Regions from separate parts of the Kitasatospora sp. NPDC059803 genome, predicted to be linked through region 1. Evidence: predicted binding sites of a transcription regulator. Region 1 holds the regulator's gene; the other holds the start of a gene.

Region 1 (4,182 bases):
CGGGAGGTGGCGGCAGCTATGAGCAAGCGCAGCGAGCGAATCGTTGAAAGGCGCGTGTTGCGCGGAGCGGCTGCCGAGCGGAGCGAGGTGGACGCATGAGTGGCAAGGACTACGTGGAGAAGGACTACTACAAGGTCCTCGGCGTGCCCAAGGACGCCACCGCCGCCGAGATCAAGAAGACCTACCGCAAGCTCGCGCGCGAGTTCCACCCGGACGCCAACAAGGGCGACGCCAAGGCCGAGGACCGCTTCAAGGACATCTCCGAGGCCTACGACGTCCTGTCCGACGAGAAGCGCCGCAAGGAGTACGACGAGGCCCGCAGCCTCTTCGCCAACGGCGGCTTCCGGGCCGGCGGCCCCGGCCAGGGCAACGGCAGCTACAGCTTCGACTTCGGCGACCTCTTCAGCGGCAGCCAGAACACCGGCAGCGGCGGGCTCGGCGACGTCTTCGGCGGACTCTTCAACCGCAGCGGCGGCCGGCAGGCCCAGCCCCGGCGCGGCGCCGACGTCGAGACCGAGGTGACCCTCGCCTTCGACGAGGCCGTCGACGGTGCGACCGTCCCGCTGCGGATGACCAGCCAGGCCCCCTGCCGCACCTGCAACGGCACCGGCGCCAAGTCCGGCACCACCCCGCGGGTCTGCCCGACCTGCGTCGGCGCCGGCACCGTCAGCCGCGGCCAGGGCGCGTTCGCGCTCTCCGAGCCGTGCAAGGACTGCCGCGGGCGCGGCATGATCGTCGACGACCCGTGCGTCGACTGCCACGGCAGCGGCCGGGCCAGCTCCGCCCACACCATGCAGGTCCGCATCCCGGCCGGCGTCCAGGACGCCCAGCGCATCCGGCTCAAGGGCAAGGGCGCCCAGGGCGAACGCGGCGGACAGCCCGGCGACCTCTACGTCACCGTGCACGTCGACCCGCACCCCGTCTTCGGGCGCAAGGGGGACAACCTCACCGTCACCGTCCCCGTCACCTTCCCCGAAGCCACCCTCGGCGCCACCATCGAGGTGCCCACGCTGAACGGGCCGGCCGTGAAGCTGAAGCTGCCCCCCGGCAGCGCCAACGGCCTCACCATGCGCGCCCGCGGCAAGGGCGCCACCCGCAAGGACGGCACCCGCGGCGACCTCCTCGTCACCGTCGAGGTCGTGGTGCCGCGGCACATCACCGGGGACGCGCTGAACGCCCTGGAGCAGTACCGCGAGGCCACCGCCTCCGACGACCCGCGAGCCGCCCTGTTCCGGGCGGCGAAGGGAGCGTGACGACCAGATGATCCCCAACAGTCCCATCGGCCCCGGCATCGGTGAAGGCCTGCCCGGCGTCGGCGTCGGCGACGGCCTGCCGGGCGACGGCCGCCGCACCCGGCGGCCCACCGCCCCGCCGCAGTACGTCCTCACCGAGGACACCCCGGTGTACGTCATCTCCGTCGCCGCCGAGCTCTCCGGCCTGCACCCGCAGACCCTCCGCCAGTACGACCGCCTCGGTCTGGTCAGCCCCGACCGCACCGCCGGCCGGGGCCGCCGCTACTCCGCGCGCGACATCCAGCAGTTGCGCGAGGTCCAGCGGCTCTCCCAGGACGAGGGCATCAACCTGGCCGGCATCAAGCGGATCATCGAGCTGGAGAACCAGGTCACCGCGCTCCAGTCCCGCATCGGCGAACTGGTCGACTCCCTCGACGGCGCCACCAGCGCCCTCCAGCAGCGCGAGGCCGCCGTCCACGCCTCCTACCGCCGCGACCTCGTCCCCTACCAGCCGCCCACCCAGTCCAGCGCCCTGGTCGTCTGGCGCCCCAAGCGCTGAGACTTGGCTGAACACCTCCGGCCGCCGGCTCCCCTCCGCCCGGGGGGTGCCGGCGGCTTGATCGTGGTGAGAGAGTGCTGTCGAACAAATCTGGCCGCCCTCACCGATGCCACCCGATCTGGCATGCTGCACTGCGATTCCGGTATTGGTGCCCGGCAGGTAGTGCAGACACGGCCACGGCAAGGAGCCCGCAGATGAGTGGACGAGAACAGCCCGGTACCGCCGCGATTGGGCCCTCCGTCCTCTCGAAAGAAGCGCGGGAGCTGTATCTGGCGGTCATCCGCGAGAACGGGCGGTTTCCGAAGGACTCCGACCTCGCCAAGGCGGGCGGGGCCCAGGAGGAGTTGGTGGCGATAGGCCTTCTGGTCGCCGACACCGACGAACCCGGTGTCCTCGTCGCGGTCGACCCTCAGCAGCTGTCCGAGAGCCTCTCCGTGACCTGGCAGCGCCAGGCACTCGACCTGCTCACCCGCGCGTCGGCCCTCGCCACCGATCTCCACGACCTGACGGCCGCCTACCACTCACCGGAGCAGGCCGGCGGCGCGATCGAGTACGTGCGGGGAAAGGTGCTGATCAACCAGCGGGTGCAGCAGATCGTCGCCAGCGCCTCGGAGGAGATCCTCGCCGCCCAACCCGGCGGGCCGCGCCCGTCCGAGGCGCTCACCGGCATCCTCGCCCGCGACCTCGAAGCCCTCCGCCTGGGCATCACGCTCAGGACGATCTACCACCCGAGCACCCGGTACCACGCTCCCACCAGGGAGTACGTGGCCACGATAACCAAGGCCGGCGGACGGTTCCGGACGCTGGAGGAGCCCTACACGCGATTGATCGTCATCGATCGCCGAATCGCGGTCATCCCCATCGCCGAGGACCTCAATCTGGCCGCCTTCGTGCACGACCGGGCCGTCATCAGCTACCTGATCAGCGAGATCTTCGAGCGGAACTGGAGCCGGGCGCTGGACTTCGACGGCGCGCGCGCCGTTCCGCAGCAGGTGGTCTCCGGGATGCGGCAGACGATCATCGACCTCATGCTCGAAGGCGTGAACCACCGGGTGATCGCCCGCAGACTCGGCATCAGCGAACGGACGCTCGCGCGGCACCTGGCCGAGATGCGCGACGAGCACAATGTCGAGTCGCTGTTCCAACTCGGGTACGCATTGGCCCGGAACAGCATTCCGACCGACTCCGACAGCTATCACTGACCAAGCGTCGCGGCGGTCTCAGTTCCAGATCGTGTCATTGGCCAGCGCCATGGTCTGAGGCGCTGCCGCATCGTGGGAAACCCCGATGTTCCAGATCGTGTCGTCAGCCGGGCTCGAACCGCTCCCGATGAAAAGCGCCAGACCCACAACGACTGGAACCAGGACAAATCGCACCACCCGGCGTATCCGAGACATGGTGCCCCCTCTCTTTGTTTAAGACTTGGCGCGGGTACCCAGCCATTGTTTCGAACAACCTGCCACATAATGCCGCAAGCCCATGCCGGAAGCCAGGGGGCCTGCTACCCCAGTGCGTCATCTCTCTGCCAGGCATCGAGATGACACCACGGCTCTGTGGACGGTGGCGACGGTCGACAGAGACGATCAGTGCACTCCCCAACCCCTCTCGCGGGAGGGGGAAGACGGGGACACCACAAACAACATGTCCATGACTAGTTCGTTTCGACCACAACGAATGCACAGCAGCATTCCGATAGTCACCACCCAACGGGGCGATCGGCCTGGTTGGCACCTATCCCCGGAGTCGACAATGAGTGAGCCCTACCTGCGAGAGCACGCCGGACAGACCCCCGAGGGCCGGCGTGCGCGTGTGTTCCTGGCCGCGCCGCTGATGCGGCTGACCGGGCCCGCGGACAGTGTGGTGACGCTCGCCAGCCGGACGCGGCTGACGACGCTCCGCACCACCCTGCTCCGCAGCGGTGCCGCCGTGTACAGCGCGCACCACAGTGATGCCTGGACCGTCGCCGGGCAGGCGCCGGAGCCCCGGGTGCCGTCCGACTTCCGGGCCCTGCAGTCCGCGGACCTCGTGTTCGCCTACGTCGGGGCGCCGCTGTCGGCCGGGGTGAGCCTGGAGCTGGGGTGGGCGTCGGCGCTGCGGAAGCCGATCGTCCTCCTCGTCGACGAGGCCATCACGCACAACCCGCTGATCGCCACCATCGAGCAGGTCGCCCCCGTTCTGCCGCTGGTCTTCGACGACACCTGGTCGCAGGAGGCCCTCAACCACACCGTGGAGACCGCGCTCGACTGGGCCGGCATGGCGCTGTCCCTGCGCGAGGGCTTCTGGACCGCCCCCGGTGAGCAGTTCAACGTCCCCCGGCAGCAGCCCCCCGTCGTCGGCCGGGCCGGCTACTGGCCGACCAGCGCCGCCACCGGCTGACCAGCGCTCACCCAT
Region 2 (4,182 bases), on a different contig from region 1:
CCGGCAGCTCCAGTTCGGCGCCGCGCGAGCGCAGGTAGGAGAGCGCGATGTGCGCGGACTCCTTCATCACGTCGCCCAGCTGCCCGGTGAGGGTGAGCCCGGTGCCGCCGGTCTCGGCGTCGGCGAGCGAGGCCTCGATGTAGAGGACGTCGCCGCCGGCGCCGGTCACGGCGAGGCCGGTGGCCACGCCGGGGACGGCGGTGCGCCGCTCGGCCGGCGCCTGGGCGGCCTCCGGCACGTGGTGGGGCCGGCCGATCAGGGCGCGCAGCTCGTCCGGGCCGATCGCGGCGGGCAGTTCGCGCTCGCCGAGCTCGGCCTGGGCGGCGATCCTGCGCAGCACCCGGGCGATCGAGCGCTCCAGGTTCCGCACGCCGGCCTCCCGGGTGTACTCCCCGGCCAGTCGGCGCAGCGCCGCCTCGTCGACGCTGACCTGCTCGCCGCCCAGTCCGGCCTTCTCGCGCTGGCGCGGGAGCAGGTGGTCGCGGGCGATGACGACCTTCTCGTCCTCGGTGTAGCCGTCGAGGCGGACGAGCTCCATCCGGTCGAGCAGCGCCTCGGGGATGGCCTCCAGCACGTTGGCGGTGGCGAGGAAGACGACGTCCGAGAGGTCGAGCTCGACCTCCAGGTAGTGGTCCCGGAAGGTGTGGTTCTGCGCCGGGTCCAGCACCTCCAGGAGGGCGGCGGCCGGGTCGCCCCGGTAGTCGGAGCCGACCTTGTCGATCTCGTCGAGCAGGACGACCGGGTTCATCGAGCCGGCCTCCTTGATCGCCCGCACGAGCCGGCCGGGCTGCGCGCCGACGTAGGTGCGCCGGTGGCCGCGGATCTCGGCCTCGTCCCGGACGCCGCCGAGCGCGACCCGGACGAAGGTGCGGCCCATGGCGCGGGCCACGCTCTCGCCGAGCGAGGTCTTGCCGACGCCGGGCGGGCCGACGAGTGCCAGCACCGCGCCTCCGCGCCGGCCGCCGACCAGCCCGAGCCCCTGGTCGGCCCGGCGCTTGCGCACCGCGAGGTACTCGACGATGCGGTCCTTCACGTCGGCGAGGCCGGCGTGGTCGGCGTCCAGCACGGCGCGGGCGCCGGCGATGTCGTACGCGTCCTCGGTGCGCTCGTTCCAGGGCAGCTCCAGGACGGTGTCCAGCCAGGTACGGATCCAGGGGCCCTCGGGGGACTGCTCGGAGGCCCGCTCCAGCTTGTCGACCTCCTTGAGGGCCGCGTCGCGGACCTTCTCGGGCAGGTCGGCGGCCTCGACCCGGGCGCGGTAGTCGCCCTCCTCGTCGGCCGGGTCGCCGTTGAGCTCGGCCAGTTCCTTGCGGACGGCCTCCAGCTGGCGGCGGAGCAGGAACTCCTTCTGCTGCTTGGCGACGCCCTCCTCGACGTCCTTGCGGATGGTGTCGTTGACCTCCTCCTCGGCGAGGTGGTCGCGCAGCAGGGTCAGCGCGTACTCCAGGCGGGCGACCTGGTCGGCCTCCAGCAGCACCTTGAGCTTCTGCTCGGCGGTGGCGAAGGGCGCGTAGCCGATGTTGTCGGCGAGCTCGCCGACGCCCTCGATCTGGGCCACCCGGTCGACGATCTGCCAGGCGCCGCGCCTGCGCAGCCACTGGGTGGACAGCGCCTTGTACTCCTTGACCAGCTCGGCGGCCCGGCCGGCCGCCGGGGTGTCCACCGAGGACTCCCGGAAGGGCGTGGTCTCCACCCAGAGGGCGGCGCCGGGGCCGGTGGTGCCGGCCCCGATGCGGACCCGGCGCACGGCGCGCACCAGCGCGGCCGGCTCCCCGTCGGCCAGCCGGCCGACCTGCTCGACGGCGGCCAGGGTGCCGACCGCCGCGTACGAGCCGTCCACCCGCGGGACCAGCAGGACCTGCGGCTTGCCGGTGCCGGTGGCCGCCGCGCGGGCGGCCTCGACCGCGGCGCGCACCTCGGTGTCCTTCAGGTCCAGCGGGACGACCATGCCCGGCAGGACGACCTCGTCGTCGAGCGGCAGCACGGGCAGGGTGAGCGGTGTGGACGTCGATGCCATGATCTCTCCCCAGTCAGTGAAGTTGAGTCGACCTGACTAAGGCCTGGCGCGCGCCGGATGTTCCCGGGGCGGTGTTCGCCATGAGCGAACAGGAGGAGGGTGTGGAGCGAACGGGGGGAGGGTGCGGGAGGCGCCGTCAAAAGCACGCGGGAGCGGCACCCGGAAGGGTCAGCGCACGTCCAGGACCGGAGCGCCGCCCGGCGCGGGCGAGGAGCCCGCGGCCGGCGCCTCGACCCGGCGCATCCGCGGCTTCGGCCGCGGCCGTCGGGCCTGGGCCCGGCGCAGCCAGCGCCACAGCGCCACCCCGGTGAGCACCGCGGCGGGGTGCCCCACGGCGGTGACCAGGTCCCGCTCGGTGAGGATCTGCTCGGCGATCAGCAGCCCGGCGCCGCCGAGCGCGACCAGCCGCCCGCGCCACGGCAGCAGCCCGGCCACCGCACCCAGGCAGGTGAGCACGCCGTAGCTGACGCCGATGTCCAGGTAGTCCAGCGCCGCGGTCTCCATCCGCCCGGTCTCCACCGCGGTGATCACCACGCCCTGGGACAGCAGCGTGGCCGTGACGTGCCCGATCGCGAAGACCGCCGCCGCCCGGGCGGGACCGATCCGGCGCTCCAGCGGCGCGAGGGTGACGGCGAATCCCCACAGGTAGGGCATCCACACCTCGCCGGCCACCCAGAAACCGCTGAGCAGCAGCGCGCGCAGGGGGTGCTGCAGGAGGTTGTGGCCGTCGGAACTGGAGGCCTCCTGCAGCCGCTGCACGAGTTCCGGATCGGCGAGTTTGGCAAAGGTCGTGGTGGCGCCCACCACGGCGAGATAGCCGAGGGTGAAGGGGTTTCGCCGGGGTGTCGGCACCCGCGCCAGCAGCCACTCGACGACGCCGGTGCGCAGACCGTGCCGGAGCATGCCGTACGGCGGGCCGGCGGGCGACGCCCCGACCCGTCCGGCACCTCGCCGCAGTCCAGCCATGCCGCCCTCCGCTCCACGCCGGCAGCCACCGGCCCCTCACCAGGTGCCCAACGTACCGGCGCGCGCCGCGGATCCCGCCCTGCGGGGCGTTGTCGTGGCCACGTTACGTCGAGGTTCTGAGAGGCATCTGAGAAAAGCCGGTGAAGACCGTCAGGAAACCGGTCGACCGGATTCCTGATATTGGTCCAGACCTTCTTCCGGCGGGCGCACCGGCAGGGGCTCTGACCGGCGACTTGGCGTCAACTCGACTGCATACGTACCGTTACGCAGAGAAAAATCGCCGGGTAAGGTATCGGCCCGTGCCCACTCGTGCAGTGGGCTCCGAGGGCGGCCCGACAGCCGGCCCACGGGCCGGAAACGTCCGGTCCACCTGCCGGGAGGCATCCGCTGTCCGTACGCTGCGAAGTGCGCGGGAGAAGTGGGCGGGCGACAATCCGCCCGCCGACCCGCACGCACGACGGGACGGCGGACCCGGCACAGTCCACGACGGAACAAGACTACGAGCGGAGCCCGCCATCCCCACAGGTGGCCGGCCCGCAGCCCTGGGGGCGGTGGCGTGACCGTGACAGAACTTCAGCAGGACAACAACCACAGCGGCGGCACGGTGAGCAGCCAACGCAGAGTGCTGGTGGTGGAGGACGAGCCGACGATCGCGGAGTCGATCGCGGCCCGGCTGGGCGCGGAGGGCTTCAAGGTCGCCGTGGCCCACGACGGGCCGGGCGCGGTCGACGGCTTCCACACCTGGCAGCCGGACCTGGTGGTCCTCGACATCATGCTGCCCGGCTTCGACGGCCTTGAGGTGTGCCGCCGGATCCAGGCGCAGCGCCCGGTGCCGGTGCTGATGCTGACCGCGCGCGACGACGAGACGGACCTGCTGGTCGGCCTCGGCGTGGGCGCCGACGACTACATGACCAAACCGTTCTCGATGCGCGAACTGGCCGCCCGGGTCAACGTGCTGCTGCGCCGCGTCGAGCGCGCCCAGCAGGCGGCCCGCACGCCCGCGCTCGGCTCGCTGCGCTTCGGCGAGCTGGAGATCGACCACGTGCAGCGCCGGGTCCGGCTCGCCTCGGGCGACGTCCACCTGACGCCCACCGAGTTCGACCTGCTCGCCTGCCTGGCCGCGCAGCCGCGCGCCGTGCTGACCCGCGAGCAGCTGCTGGCCGAGGTCTGGGACTGGACGGACGCGTCCGGCACCCGCA

Evidence for each region. The regulator HspR, encoded in region 1, represses chaperone genes until heat shock. The targets are predictions, from matches to a motif close to TTGAGNNNNNNNNNCTCAA.
Region 2: the regulator HspR is predicted to act here: its motif matches at 2,040-2,058, upstream of lon (endopeptidase La).

Annotation. Positions count from the first base shown of each region.
Region 1 is NZ_JBHWIJ010000008.1:65,147-69,328, reverse strand. Features, by position in the region: gene dnaJ (molecular chaperone DnaJ) at 96-1,253, shown strand; gene ACFV6I_RS02655 (heat shock protein transcriptional repressor HspR) at 1,261-1,791, shown strand; gene ACFV6I_RS02650 (helix-turn-helix domain-containing protein) at 1,986-2,993, shown strand; gene ACFV6I_RS02645 (hypothetical protein) at 3,541-4,167, shown strand; gene ACFV6I_RS02640 (LuxR C-terminal-related transcriptional regulator) at 4,175-4,182, opposite strand, start outside.
Region 2 is NZ_JBHWIJ010000045.1:5,447-9,628, reverse strand. Features, by position in the region: gene lon (endopeptidase La) at 1-2,017, opposite strand, end outside; gene ACFV6I_RS10500 (rhomboid-like protein) at 2,186-2,983, opposite strand; gene ACFV6I_RS10495 (response regulator transcription factor) at 3,546-4,182, shown strand, end outside.